DNA from 3 places in the Martinezella sp. CNPSo 3959 genome. Region 3 is predicted to be linked to each of the others. Evidence: predicted binding sites of a transcription regulator. Region 3 holds the regulator's gene; each other region holds the start of a gene.

Region 1 (4,887 bases), on a different contig from region 3:
CACTGTCATCTGCAAGAGGAGCATGGCTTTTTGTTGACTTGCTTGCCGATTAAAAGCGCGGCAAAACGGCACAATGAGCCAATCTGCGAGCCAAAACCCCCCGTCCCGTCCCGCCCGTCTGCGCCGCTCGGTCTTGAGCGTTCCCGCGATCAACCGACGCGCGCTGGACAAGCTTTCGAGCCTCGATTGCGACGCCGTCATCTTCGATCTCGAGGATTCGGTTTCGCCGGAGAAGAAGGCCGAGGCGCGGGAGAATCTGCGGGCCTTCTTTTCGGCCTCGCCGCTGCCGGGCAAGGAGCGGATCATCCGCATTAATGCGCTTTCCTCCAATTTCGGCGCCGATGACCTGGCGCTGGTTACGGAGCTGGAGCCGGATGCGGTGTTGCTGCCGAAGGTGGATGAGCCGCAGGACATGACTGCTGTCAGTGACCGGCTTGCCGAAGCCGATGCGCGGGAAGACTTGCGTATCTGGGCGATGATCGAGACGCCGCGGGGTGTTCTCAACGCGGCTGCAATCGCCGAGGCGGGGCGCACCGCCGGCAGCCGGCTCGATTGTTTCGTCGTCGGTCTCAATGACCTCAGGAAGGAAACGGGCGTGTTGCCGCAGCCCGGTCGTCCCTATCTCGTGTCCTGGCTGATGCAGGTGATATTGGCCGTCAGCGCTTACGGCCTTGAGGCGATCGATAGCGTCTTCAACGATTTTAAGAATGCCGATGAATTCGAGGCAGAATGCGGCCAAGGGGCCGCCATGGGCTTTGCCGGCAAGATGCTGATCCATCCGAGCCAGATCGAGGCAGCCAACCGGCATTTCGGCCCGGCTGAGACTGCCATCGCCGAGGCCGAAGCCATTATCGCTGCCTTTGCCGCACCGGAGGCCGCCACTCTCAATGTCGTGAACCTCGGCGGACGGATGGTGGAGCGGCTGCACCTTGTCCAGGCGGAGAGACTCGTCCATAAAGCTCGTCTGATCGCGCAACGCTCTTCGGACACGGCAGCGGCGCCCCGCACCGAGGCCTGACTGTCGAATTGCCCGGCCAAATACGAAAGATGCCCTGATGAAACTCTACCGCTTCCTCACCGGTCCCGATGACGCTTCCTTCTGCCACAAGGTCAGCGCGGCGCTGAACAAGGGCTGGGAGCTATACGGCTCGCCGACCTATGGCTTCAATTCTGCAAGCGGACGGATGGAATGCGGTCAGGCTGTCGTTAAGGACGTGGCCGGCAAGGATTACGATCCGGAGATGAAGCTTTCGGAGCAGTAAGCGCCGGCTGAAATTCTTCATTCCCCCGGCCGTCTTGCGGTCGGGGTTTGTTTCACCGATCCGTCGCTTCTTCGGCGCTCGCCTCGATGCGCTCCATGTCCTCGTCGCTCAGGCCGAAATGGTGGCCGATCTCGTGGATCAGAACATGGGTGATGATGTCGCCGAGAGTTTCGTCGTTTTCAGCCCAATAGTCGATGATCGGTCGGCGATAGAGGCGGATCTTGTTGGGCATATCGCCGGTCTGGGCGGTAAAGCGCTCCGAGATGCCGCGACCTTCGAAAAGGCCGAGCAGGTCGAAGGGTGTTTCCAGCGCCATATCCTCGAACACTTCGTCATCCGGGAAATCCTCGATGAGAATGACGAGGTTGCCGGTGAGCGAGCGAAATTCTTCCGGCAGGTGGCCGTAAGCCTCCATTGCCAGAGATTCGAATGTGCTGATGGAGGGCGAGTGGCGATCCCGCCAATCTTCGCTCTGGTCAACGCGAGCCATGAATATTCCTTCCTTGGCTGGTCATATAGAGACTTTGCGCTGCTTTTACGAGAGCGGAATAGAGCGTGATACCGAAAAGTGTTTGAGCGGTTTTCGATCGACATCATGCTCTACTTTTTTGATTCTAGAGCGGATTCGGATTTTCGGGCGACAGATCGAAAATCATCTGGCTCGGTTCAAAGGAATATTTTCTTATGAAATGGTGTTGACTCTTTCTTCAAGCTCTGGAATCCATAAGAACATAACAGGAACATTATCGCTCTGGAGTGAACGTCATGGCCGAGGCTGCCGTGGCGCGGGAAACGCTTTTTGCCCTGCGTGAAACCATTGCCCGACTGGAAGGCAGGCCGATCCCGGCACTGGCAGCGGTGGCGCATGAAGCGCTGGCAGACAAGCCGGTGAGAGAGGCGATGGGTATTGCGAAATCCCTGCCTACTGAGCCTAGGCTTGAGCAGTCGCTCCTTCCGATCGGCGTCGATGAGCTCGATGCGGCATTGCAAGGCGGTCTGCCGCTCGATGCGCTGACGGAAATTCGCTCGCTCGGCCTGCGCGATGCCGGGGTGGCCAGCGGCTTTGCCCTTGCGCTTGCGGCGAGACTGCATGCGCGAGCATCGGATAAGACCGCGGCCAAGTCTCCGGTCCTATGGATCGGCGATACGGTCGCAACGATGGAGGCAGGCCTGCCCTATGCCATCGGCATCGGCGATTTCGGGCTGGAGCCTCAGGCTCTCCTACAGGCGTCGCCGCGCAAGCTCGACGATGCGCTCTGGGTGGCGGAAGCAGCCCTTGGCAGCGCTGCCTTTGCCGTCGTCATTCTGGAAGTGCGCGGCAATCCCGCCCGTTTCGGTCTGACCGAGAGCCGGCGGCTGGCGCTGAGGGCCAAGGCGGCGGGGCGGCCCTTGTTTCTGTTGCGACAGGGAGGCGAGGAGGAAGCAAGCAGCGCCCTCTTCCGCTTTTCCGTCAAACCCGCGCCGGCGCAGGCGCGGCCCCTGCCGGACGGATCGGTGCTTGGCGGCAGCATCGGTCACCCGGCTTTTCGTCTGACCTTGGAAAAGAGCCGAAACCCGGCGCCCCTTTCCATAACCCTGGAGTGGAATGCCCATGACCGCCGCTTTGCCCCTGTCCTCGACACTCAACACTCTCCCCTTCCCGGCGAACAGCCAGCGCATTCTGGCGCTGACCTTCCCGCATCTGCCGACCGACCGGATCGCGCGCAAGCGCTGGGGTCTGTCCTGGCGTTCGACAGGCAGGCTTGAAGCGCCGCCGCTCGCATGTGCCGGTAAGCTGAACAATGCCACGCGGCTGACCGCGCTCAATGAACGGGCTGAAATGATCGGCCTGAAACAGGGGCAGGGCGTGGCTGAGGCAAAGGCGATCTGTCCCGATCTCGATGTCGTCGAGGAGGATCCGGCCGCGGATCGCAAGCTTCTGGAAGCGATCGCCGACTGGTGCGACCGTTATACGCCGCTGGTGGCGATCGACGGCAAGGACGGGTTGTTTCTCGATATTACCGGCTGTGCCCATCTCTTCGGCGGCGAAGAGGCGCTGCTCGAGGACATTTTGATCCGGATTTCCCGGCTGGGGCTCGATGTGCGTGGCGCCATTTCCTCCGCGCCCGGCCTGTCCTGGGCGGTTGCTCGTTTCGAAGAAAGCCGTGTCGTTCCTTCGGAAGCGATGGAAGAGGCCCTGGCGCCGCTGCCCGTGGCGTCTCTGAGGCTCGGCGAAGAGACCATCGCTGCGTTGCAGAAACTGGGATTGAAGCAGGTCGGCGACCTTCTGACAGCACCGCGTGCGCCGCTTGCCCGCCGTTTCGGTGCGCAGCTAATGTTGCGGCTTGATCAGGCCGTCGGCCTCGTCGAGGAACCGATTTCGCCGCGTCGCCCGGTCGCGCAATTGTCGGCCGAGCGCCGGCTCGCCGAGCCGGTGCAGGCGGAAGAGGATATTCTTCAGCTTGCCCGCCAGCTTGCCGAAACCCTGAAGCCGGGACTGGAGGCGCGCGGCGTCGGCGGCCGCTCCTTCGAACTCCTGCTTTTCCGGGTGGATGGGGCGGTTTTCCGCATCGCGGCCGGCGCATCGCAACCGCTGCGGGAGCCGAGCCGGATCGCCAGCCTGTTCACGGAGCGTTTTGGCGCCATTCATGACGATCTCGATGTCGGTTACGGTTTCGAAATCATCCGCCTCAATGTGCTTCAGCATGCGCCCTTCGATGCCATGCAAGGCGATTTTGTCGGAGAAGACCGCCAGGAAGGATCTCTTGCCGCCTTTGTGGATCGTGTGGCCGCCCGGCTGGGGCCGGACTGTCTGCAAGGGTTCGAGCTGCGGCAGAGCCATATCCCTGAGCGGGCCGTGCGGCCACTGCCGGCCATGGCCATCCTCGCCTCGAAGCGGCGCACAGGTGAGGAGGATGCCGGTCATGGTTTCTTCCGCGGAGAACGGCCGCTGCGGCTGTTTCGTATGCCGGAGCTGGTCGAAACCATTGCTGCCGAAGTGCCCGACGGCCCTCCCCGGCAGTTCCGCTGGCGGCGGGTCATGCATCGGGTCAGCCGGGCCGAAGGGCCGGAGCGGCTTTCGGCGGAATGGTGGGTCGAGGAAAAGGAAGAGCCTGCCCGCGATTATTTCCAAGTCGAGGATGAGGAGGGTCATCGTTTCTGGCTGTTCCGCAAGGGGCTCTATGGCCGAAGCGGCACGACGCCGGATTGGTACATGCACGGGGTCTTCGCATGAACGCGCGCCCGAGCTTTCACGAACCTGTACCCTTCTTTGAGATCGGGGTGAGAACGAATTTCTCCTTTCTCGAAGGTGCCTCGCATCCAGAAGAAATGGTGATGCGGGCCGCCATCCTGAAACTTTCCGGATTTGGGATTGCCGACCGCAATTCGGTGGCCGGCGTGGTCAAGGCGCATGCGCATACCAAGGTTCTCTGGGCGGAGCATAAGAGAACCATCGAGGAAAATCTGAAGCTTCGAGCGCAGGGCGAGCCAGAAAAGCCGCTTCTGAAGCCGGTCTCTTTCCAGCCTGGCGCCCGCCTGGTGTTTTCGGACGGCACCCCCGATATTCTTGCCTATCCGGAAAACCGAAAGGGCTGGGCGCATCTGTGCCGGCTGCTGAGCGCCGGTAATCTGCGTGGCGAAAAAG
Region 2 (4,887 bases), on a different contig from region 3:
GGCCGGTCTTGCGCGGCTTCGCGCTCGGGCTGGCGATCACCATCATCCTGCATCAGCTGCCGATCCTTGTCGGTGTGCCCGTGCAAGCCTCGAATATCCTGGCTTACGCGGCCGCACTCTTCGGCGCGATCCTCCAGTGGAATCCGATCAGCGTCGCCGTCGGCGTGGTCGCGCTAGCGGCATTGTTGCTGCTGAAGCGATTGCCCGGCATTCCCGCCGCCTTCTTTGTGCTGGCCGCCGGCATCTTCGCCTCCTATCTGTTCGGTCTGGAAGGCCATGGCGTCAAGCTGGTCGGCCCGATCGAGATCCTGCCGCAATGGCCCTCGCTGCCGGACGCCGGCTGGGCCGCCTATTCGCGGCTGGTGCAATTCACCGTGCCTCTTGTCCTCATCCTCTTTGCTGAATCCTGGGGCACCATGCGTGCACTCGCCCTGCGTTATGGCGAGACGCTGGAGATCAATCGCGAGCTTGGTGCGCTGGGCGCTGCCAATATCGCCAGTGCCGTCGTTCAGGGCATGCCGGTCGGTGCGGGTTTTTCCGCCGGCTTCGCCAGTGAGGCGGCAGGGGCAAAGACGCGGGCGACGACCGTCTTTGCCGCCATCGGCCTCGCGATCCTGATTGCCTGTGCCGGACCGCTGGTGGCGCTTCTGCCGGAGCCGGTGCTGGCCGCCGTCGTGATCGCGGCTCTGACGCATGCGCTCGACCCCAGCCCCATCCTGCGGCTGCGCCGTCTGCATCGCGATTTCTACGTGGCACTGGGCGCCGCCATCGGCGTGCTCGCTTTCGGCGTGCTCAACGGCATGCTGCTGGCAATCGCCCTTTCGCTCGCTGCCATGATGCATCGCCTGGCATCCCCGTATATCGCCCGTTTGGGACGGCTCAACAACAGCCATGACTTCGTCGATGTCATCAGGCATGGCGATGCCGCGGAGATACCGGGCATCGCCATCTGGCGCCCCGGCGAAACCCTGTTTTTCGGCAATGCCGATACGATCTTCGTCGAGATATTGTCCGGCAGCCGCAGCCAAGCCGGATTGCGGGCCGTCATCCTCAGCCTGGAGGAAAGCTCCGATATCGACAGCACGGCGATGGACGCCTTGATGGAGTTCGACGGCGCCATGCAGCGCGCCGGTCTCCGTCTACAGTTTGCTCGGGTCCATGACCGGGTTCGCGATCTCATGACGGTCGCGGGCGTCGCCGATGTCGATAAGCGCTGCAGCTTCAGCGTCGATGATGCTGTGGCAGCTGTGATGGCTACAGTTCAGCCTGTTCCGAAACCGTAAGCGCCAGATTTAGAACCCAGATTTAGAATAATGGCCAATGCCAGACGTGGCCATGTTCGCCGTCGCCTTGAAAGCTGTTGACCAGCGTGAACGTTTTGACTGTCCAAGCGATCGGCGCTTCCAAAATCACTTCGGGAAGAATGTGGTTGCAATAAAACAGCGTCATGTGAGGTTGGAACGACTTGGATATGCCGCTTTCGAAGCCCAAGCTTTGCATTGCAGCATCCAATTCCCGACGGAGTGTCGCTAGCCCCTCGTTTCCGTCCCTACACCAGAGTACATATTGACGGTTGTTCCCGTTGCCGAATGTGCCTGCACGATCGAATATCAAGGGAAACGACTTTAAGCAGATGGTTGACCCAGCCTCCAACGCAGCGAAGGTGGCTTCCTCCTGTGAGCGGGAGACAATGTCGATGGGATAAATGGTGGCATGGTAAAGATCATGCTTTCTCGCTGTGCGCATCAACCCGTTTCGTCGACTTTGGTCGACGGTCATTTCAGCAGCCAATTTAGCGATTTCTGGGTCCGGCAATGCCGCAAAATAGAGTGCTTGCCGGCGCTTCGGAGGGCTTTTGCCCTTGCGACTAATTGGCGGTTTGCCGAGATTAAATGACAACTGATCGACATGCTGCATGGCTTCATTCAAAGCCGGTTTGGCTCTGCCTCCTTTTGTTTTCCGATCTCCAAAGCATATGCCTCAATGGCGGCGATTTCAAGAACAAAACAAGAACATTCGGAATGGCGACATCCCTTGTTTCAAAAAGCGATCGAATAAAAGGACGGCCTGATCTGTTCATTCCAAGTTCGGGCCTGCGTGCCCAATCTCACCCAAAGGAATCACGATCATGTTCACCAGATCAGTCTTTGCGGCAGTTGCTTTCGCTCTCATCGGCCTTGGTATTGCTTCTTGCTCCACCTCGGGGGATCACAATTCTGGTGGCGGCATGACGCTGAACGCGCCTCCCACCGGCGGCGGATATTGATATCCGTGCTCGCGAACCCCTGAAGGCCCGTTAGGCCGGCATCAAAACGGTGGCAATTCTCATTGCGCGCAAGAAACGGGTTGAATTCGGCGCTCCCGAGGACGATTTTCATGGCAAGTGGAAACACGGGAGGTTTCGTCATGAACGAGACAAGCCAGAATTACCTGATCTTCGAAACCGCCGGCGGCTTCTGCGGCATTGCCTGGAATGATGTCGGCGTGCTGCGCTTTCAATTGCCGACGAAGGATGCGGGCGCGACCGAGCGCCTGCTTCTGCGCCGTTTGCCGAATGCGCAGCCCGGGACCCCAAGCACGGACATCGCGGCAGTGGTTGCCAAGGTGAAGCGCTATTTCGCAGGTGAGGAGATCGACTTTTCCGATGTCACGCTCGATCTCGGCGAGCAGGATGCCTTTTTCAGGCAGATCTACGATGCCGCCCGACAGGTCGGCTGGGGCCACACGACGACCTACGGCACATTGGCCAAGCAGCTCGGCGCAGGGCCGGAAGCTGCGCGCGATGTCGGGCAGGCTATGGCGAAGAACCCGGTGGCGCTGATCATTCCCTGCCATCGCGTTCTGGCGGCAGGCGGCAAGATCGGTGGCTTTTCCGCGCCGGGCGGTTCCAACTCCAAGGCTCGCATGCTGGAGCTGGAAGGCGTTCAGCTGGCGCCGCCAAAACCGGTGCAGCAGTCGCTGGGGTTCTAGAGCAGTTCCAGCAAAAGTGCGCAGCGGTTTTGCTTCCGGAACTGCGTAAAAACAAGAAGATAGAGCGCGTTCGCGATTCGAAGGAAAGCGGAATTACTCTAGACGAGGAAGACGGCGAGAGGCTTTGGTCGCTGGCTCTATCCATGAGTTTCTGGAAGTGAAGACGTATTGCCGAAGATATGTCCGGTCGGCACTGGCGGAACAATGGCTGCAGACGATCGGCATGCTCGATCCGCAAAAGGACAATCGCGATGACAGTCCGCCTTGGGTGATTGCCAACCGACCGGGAGGGGTCGGCTATTTGGCGCGACCCTTCTCATGTTCAACCGCCAGCTTTACCTCGCGATAGTGCTCTGTCAGTTTCGTCAGATCGAACGCCCGGTTGAGGCCGCTCGGGTTCGGCAGTACCCAAATCGAAGCGCCCGCAAATTTTTCTGCTTGCCGCCCCCATTCGACATCGGCCCGGAGGCTGATGGCGGCATAGGCCGCTTTGCCGAGAAACGCCAGATTAGCCGGCGCGAACTTCCTGATCTTGTCTTCGAGCACTGGAGCGGCGGCAATGTAATCGCTCCTTTTCAGCTCGCTGGCGCTTTTCGTCGGGCGGGAGACCGCCGATGTCAGGCCGAGGCGATATTGCAGCATTTCGCGCTCTTCCTCCGCCCGCAGCAGGCGAGGGGTGAAGCCGGCAAGGTACAGGACCCGCCAGAAGCGGTTGCTGCGGTTCGAGAAATTATGCCCGTCGCGATGCGCCGTAAGCGCAGGGTTCAATCCGCAGAAGACTACCGAGAGGTCCGGTGCCAGGATTTCGGCAAGTCTGCTCGCCTGCTCCGGTATGTCTATCGGCTCATTCAGGGTCTTCGTTGGGGCATCATCCTGCATCTCGGATTTCCTGCGAAAGCGGCGGCAAGCGCGCCGCCTTCGTCACGCTAGCCGATAAGCGCCTGATCGGCCAAGGGATAAGAGGCCCATCTGCCTGCCTGAATCCTGTCGGCCTTCACGCATCACACGACAGTGGGCGGGCCGAACCACGTGGTCAGCGCCTCCGGAAGCCCCAACCGGGTCTCCTCTCCAACCCAGGCCACATATCCGTCCGGCCGTATCAATACCGCAGTGGGTGCATCAACCGCGCCGATCGCAGGAAGTGCCCATGGTCCGGCATATTGGGCATCGATCGATTGCACCCGATCCGCCCAAGGGGCGATATCGAAGCTCTCAGGCCCGCCGAGATTGAGCAGCACAGGCTGGCCTCCGTGCAGCAGCTCGAAGAGCCGCAGCGGACCGTGGGCGGTAGTGAGGTCAAGATCGGGCATGCGGCGGCCGAGCAGCGGATGTCCCTCGCCGAGATCGTAGTGAATATCCAAACCCGACATCATCGCGGCGTAGCGCCGGCGCGGCTCGTCCATGGCGAGGCATTCGGCCATCGTTTCACGGAGGATCTGCGTGCGGTCGTCGGGGCGGCGGAGCGCGACCGAGACCAGGATATTGCGCAGCACCCGGCGGCGATCGGATGACGCTCGGCGTGATAGGTCTCGAGCAGGCTTTCCGGCGATATGCCCTTGATCACCTGGGCCAGTTTCCATCCGAGGTTCATGGCATCCTGCACACCGATATTGAGACCCTGTCCGCCATCCGGGGGATGGATATGCGCGGCGTCCCCGGCGAGCAGCACACGGCCCTTGCGATAGGATGCTGCCTGTCGCACTGCATCCGTAAATCTCGAAATCCAGTGGGGGTTATGGGCACCATAATCGGTGCCATAGACGGCAATAAGAGCATCGCGGAGATCGCTGAAGCTCGGTTCGCTTGAGGTTCTCAACTGCCGCTCGGTCAGCATCACGCCTATCGGCCCCTCGTCTGGGTAAACGACCTTTCCATCGCGGATTTCATATTCGAACCTCCCGAGGGAATGCATGCCGA
Region 3 (4,887 bases):
TACAGGCCCGTAACGCAAGTTCATGTCAGCCTGTTGAATGCCGGCTACGTTTCAGGCCTTGGCGATAGCGTCGAAGGCCAGCAGCTTTTCCAGAAGCCGCGGCATATCCTTCAGATAGACCATGTTCGGGCCATCGGACGGTGCATTGTCCGGGTCCTCATGTGTCTCGACAAAAACACCGGCGACGCCGACAGCGACCGCGGCGCGTGCCAGCGTCTCGACGAACCGGCGATCGCCGCCGGTCGAACCGCCCTGCCCGCCTGGCTGCTGCACGGAATGGGTCGCGTCGAAGATGACGGGCGCGCCCATCGCCGCCATGATCGGCAGCGAGCGCATATCCGAGACCAGCGTATTATAGCCAAAGGAGGCGCCGCGCTCGCAAAGAAGAATATTCGGATTGCCGCTTTCGTTCAGCTTGGCAAGCACGTTCTTCATATCCCATGGCGCCAGGAACTGGCCTTTCTTGACGTTGACCACGCGGCCAGTCTTGGCAGCGGCAACCAGAAGGTCTGTCTGGCGCGACAGGAAGGCCGGGATCTGCAGGATATCGACCGTCTTGGCAACGATGGCGCACTGCTCTTCCGTGTGGATGTCGGTCAGGACGGGAAAGCCATATTCCTTCTTGAGGTCGGCAAAAATTTCCAAGGCCTTCTCCAGGCCGATGCCGCGCTTGCCCGACAGCGATGTGCGGTTCGCCTTGTCGAAGGAGGACTTGTAGATAAGGCCGATGCCGAGCTTGCCGCAGAGTTCCTTCAGCACGCCGGCAATCATAAAGGCATGATCGCGGCTTTCCATCTGACAGGGGCCGGCGATCAGCGACAGCTTTGCAGTATTGGAAAAAAGGACCTTGGAGGCACCCTCGCCGACGGTGACTTCGGAATTTGTGCTCATTTTGTCTCCTCAAAGGCGAACAATGCGCCCTGACCGGGCGCCAACCTCGCCAATAGACGATTGTTCTTACGCGTATAGGTGACGCCGTTAGCAGTGAAATGCGACGATGTCACGGAAAGATCGCGTGTTTTGAAAAGGATTGCCCGCGCCCTGAGCCCCGGATCAGTCGTGCGAACAGGCAGATCATAGAACGCCTCCATGCCTTCCGGCGTCAAAATCTCCAGATCGGCGTTGGCCGCCTTGATGGTCAAGCCGAAGGAATGCTCCGTTATTTGCGGGCTGCCGACAACGTCTTCGAAGAAGCGGCGATAGACGGCCGGTTGCGGCGCGCAAAGCGCTACCCGCGCAATGCCGGTCACGCCGTTCTCGTGACGCTCAAGCACGCTGCGGTCAGCCGGCAGCGGATTGATGCGCTGACAGCAGAAGGCGAGAAAGTCTGGCGCGCGCAGATCAGCGGCAAAGGCGAGACGAAAGCCGGCCGTGGTTTCCGTTCCGTCCGGCATCTTCATCGGACGGGAAAAATCCAGCATTCGCCCAGCGGAAATCGCCGCCGCGTTGAAGCGCTCGTCATCCGCCACCGCATCATCCGTGCCGAACACCACGGCCGAAAAACCATCTTCCCCCACCCGGAAACGATAAGCCTGATCGCGCGCGACGAAAACATTGCCGTCCAAAATGCTCTTCTCGCACTGCTCCGGAGATGCCACGCTCAGGGGTTCGAGATAGGTTTTATCGGCAAAGAAGACGCAGGCGTTCTGCGTGCCAAAGGGATGACGCGCATCCGGAGCCACCGTGAAACCGAGCTTGCCGAGGCGTTCGCGCGCCAGAGCGATATTGACGGTCGGCAGCACGAGATGATCCAGCGGGTGCGGTGACGAAATCATGGTTCCTCCTATCTGCCTTTGGCAGCAGATTTGCGCCCTTCCCCCGCGTAATTCAAGATAGGAGCATGGAACACTCAACGCACAGGGACAGGACCGAAAGCAATCTCACAAACGTGATTGCTGATTCTTACCGTCAACGCGTGTGGCCAATGACGTCCAATATGGATCCGCTTCTTGAATACGCCGACCGAGCAGCAAAGCCCGAGAACGGAAATGGCGATATTTTCTATATTTTTCAAATGGTTGCGGCCTATATAACGTCTCAACATCCTAAGCCGACCCATTCGTAAGTCGTAATTATTTAACTGACACTACAAGGCTTTACCGAAATTTAAGCACTTGCGGAACACATATGGAACATATAGTGTCCGTTCTGGATTTGTTTCACGGCTTTTCTTGATTCTGGGGTTCCAAGACGATGTTGACGCGCAAGCAGCAGGAACTGCTTCTCTTCATTCACGAACGCATGAAGGAATCCGGTGTTCCGCCGTCCTTCGACGAGATGAAGGATGCATTGGATTTGGCATCCAAATCCGGTATCCATCGTCTGATCACGGCGCTGGAGGAGCGCGGCTTTATCCGCCGGCTGCCGAACAGGGCCAGGGCTCTCGAAGTCATCAAGCTCCCGGATGCTTATAATCCCAGCCTTCAGCCGCGTCGCGGCTTTTCGCCGAGCGTCATCGAGGGCAGCCTCGGCAAGCCGCAGCCCGTTGCCCCGCCCGCTCCGTCGAAGGTGGCAAATGACGATCACAACGGCTCGGCGTCCGTACCGGTGATGGGTCGCATCGCAGCCGGCGTTCCGATCTCGGCCATCCAGAACAATACGCACGACATTACCGTTCCCGCCGACATGCTCGGCTCCGGCGAACATTATGCGCTTGAAGTTCGAGGGGATTCGATGATCGACGCCGGAATTTTCGACGGCGATACGGTCATTATCCGCAATTCGACCACGGCCAATCCCGGCGATATCGTCGTTGCACTCGTCGACGATGAAGAAGCTACCTTGAAGCGCTTCCGTCGCAAGGGTGCCTCCATCGCGCTGGAAGCCGCGAACCCAGCCTATGAAACCCGCATCTTCGGGCCAGATCGCGTCAAGGTTCAGGGCAAGCTCGTCGGCCTTATTCGTCGCTATCACTGACCGGTGAATTGTCCGGGACTGGCGGCGCCTTTGCAATTGGCGCGTCGAATTTGCCGGTGCGCCAATCATAGGTTCGATGCCTGGTCCATGGGCGCTGCGGGTTATTGAATGCGGCGGATATAATGGGTGTGTCTGAGGTAAGCACCATTTCAATGGAGCCGGTTTTGCGCAATGTCGCACCGGTTATGAGCGTTGCTCCGGAACGGCAATGATCCAGCCGCAGCCGGATTGGCGTCACGACAATGCTCCCGGTGTCGCAAGCCGCGGGCAGATAGGCCGCGTTCTCGATGGTGACCAATATCGCGCCGTTTTCGAGCATGGCGACACACCATGCTCCCTTCTGACAGGCAAAGCTGCCTTGCATGGTGCGGTCCAAAGCTTCTTCCATTGCGGTGCGGACCGCCTTCTCCTCCTCGTTACTTAGTCGCTTGTGCCGATCCGTCTTGCTGATCTGCGGAAGCCGGCTATCGGTCGGAAGCATGGTCGGCGGTTGATGTTCGGCTGCGACCAGTGCTTTTTGCCATTGCTCGAAGATGAAGGCCTGCGGTCTCTCGCGATTGGTGGCGAGGATATCATCCTGGCGCAAGGCAACCAGAATACCATCTTCCGAGATCATCAGATCCGGCTTCGGCACACCAGAGCCGAACGCGGCCACACCGACAGATGACAGCAGCAGCAACAGGCCCAGATGGCGAAGCCGGGTCCGCAACATGCTCATGATCAGGAAGCCGGCGATGAAAGTCGGCATCAGCCAGCTGGGCTGGCGGCCGAAAGTGATATCACCTCCCCACCCAGCCACCGTTTTTGCAATAGCGATCACAAGCTCCAGTCCCTCTCCGGTGACTTTCCAGAACGGTCCATCGATTCCGAAAGGCATCAGCAGCATCGCCATCATACCGAAGGGCATGACGATGAAAGAGACGACGGGCATGGCCGCAAGGTTGGCAGCAAGTCCATATGTCGCCAACCGGTGAAAGTGCTCGATCGAGAAGATGGCCGTCGACGCACCGCCGATGAACGAGGTCGACATCACGCCTCCAAAGAAGCGTGTGACGAACAGTAGCGGACTTAACAGACGGATGCGCGGCAGGATGTTTTCGCGATGCCGCCGTCGTTTCCAGAGCGAATAGCCTGATACCAGCGCCAGCGTTGCGGCGTAAGACATCTGGAAACTCGGACCGAGTACCTGAGACGGTGACAAGACCAGGATGACGATGGCTGAGAGCGCCACATTGCGCAAGCTGATGGATGGCCTGTCGAAAAGCACGGCCACCAGCATGATCGCCATCATGATGAAGGCGCGCTCGGCGGAGACGCCGAATCCGGAAATGAGGTAATAGGCCGTTACCGTTAGAAGCGCGCCGAAGGCTGCGAACTTCTTCGTCGGCCAGGCCTGGACGACACCGGGAAACAGGCTGAACAAATAGCGCAGACCGACATAGAAGATGCCGGCCGACAGCGCCATGTTGAGGCCGGAAATTGCAATGATGTGGGTCAGGCCGGCAATTCTCAGGGCTTCGGTCGTATCCTTCGAGATCGCACGTCGCTCATCGGTGACAAGTGCTGCTGCAAAGGCGCCGGTGTCTCCAGGCAAGGTTTGCCTGATGCGGTCGCCGATGCTGTTGCGCAGGCCAGCGAGCCAGATATCGGCCGCATCCAGTAACGAGCCGGCAGCATCGTCACCGGATGGCGACAATAATTCCGGCGTTCCGTAGGCAAAGCCATTCGCGCCGATGCCGTTGAAATAAGAGCTGAAAGCGAAATCGTTAAGACCCGTCAATGCCGGTCCGGCCGGAGGTGTCAGGCGCGCCCTGCCCCGGATCCGATCCCCCAGATCGAACGACTCCGCCTGCTTGCGCACGAAGACCGTAACCCGCTGGGGTGCGCGGCGGATAGAGGGTTTTTCCGTCGCCTCGACGCGGACGACATAGCGCCAGCGCCCATTGTCATAGGATTCCCGTCGCTCGATCT

The links. The regulator LexA, encoded in region 3, represses DNA repair genes until DNA is damaged. The targets are predictions, from matches to a motif close to TGTTCNNNNTGTGTTCNG.
Region 1: a site for LexA is predicted at 1,988-2,005, ahead of AC13RE_RS24265 (ImuA family protein). Genes of this name have one in related genera too.
Region 2: a site for LexA is predicted at 1,998-2,015, ahead of AC13RE_RS18005 (2'-5' RNA ligase family protein). Genes of this name have one in related genera too.

What each region holds. Positions count from the first base shown of each region.
Region 1 is NZ_JBXSOV010000015.1:31,546-36,432, reverse strand. Features, by position in the region: gene AC13RE_RS24280 (HpcH/HpaI aldolase/citrate lyase family protein) at 74-1,018, shown strand; gene AC13RE_RS24275 (DUF1737 domain-containing protein) at 1,056-1,262, shown strand; gene AC13RE_RS24270 (metallopeptidase family protein) at 1,315-1,752, opposite strand; gene AC13RE_RS24265 (ImuA family protein) at 2,028-3,008, shown strand; gene AC13RE_RS24260 (Y-family DNA polymerase) at 2,920-4,476, shown strand; gene AC13RE_RS24255 (error-prone DNA polymerase) at 4,473-4,887, shown strand, end outside.
Region 2 is NZ_JBXSOV010000008.1:73,497-78,383, forward strand. Features, by position in the region: gene AC13RE_RS18000 (SulP family inorganic anion transporter) at 1-1,283, shown strand, start outside; gene AC13RE_RS18005 (2'-5' RNA ligase family protein) at 1,306-1,917, opposite strand; gene AC13RE_RS18010 (hypothetical protein) at 2,129-2,266, shown strand; gene AC13RE_RS18015 (methylated-DNA--[protein]-cysteine S-methyltransferase) at 2,407-2,970, shown strand; gene mug (G/U mismatch-specific DNA glycosylase) at 3,268-3,849, opposite strand; partial or broken gene AC13RE_RS18025 (FAD-dependent monooxygenase) at 3,972-4,887, opposite strand, start outside.
Region 3 is NZ_JBXSOV010000001.1:169,624-174,510, reverse strand. Features, by position in the region: gene kdsA (3-deoxy-8-phosphooctulonate synthase) at 52-891, opposite strand; gene AC13RE_RS00925 (VOC family protein) at 888-1,775, opposite strand; gene lexA (transcriptional repressor LexA) at 2,194-2,916, shown strand; gene AC13RE_RS00915 (ComEC/Rec2 family competence protein) at 2,897-4,887, opposite strand, start outside.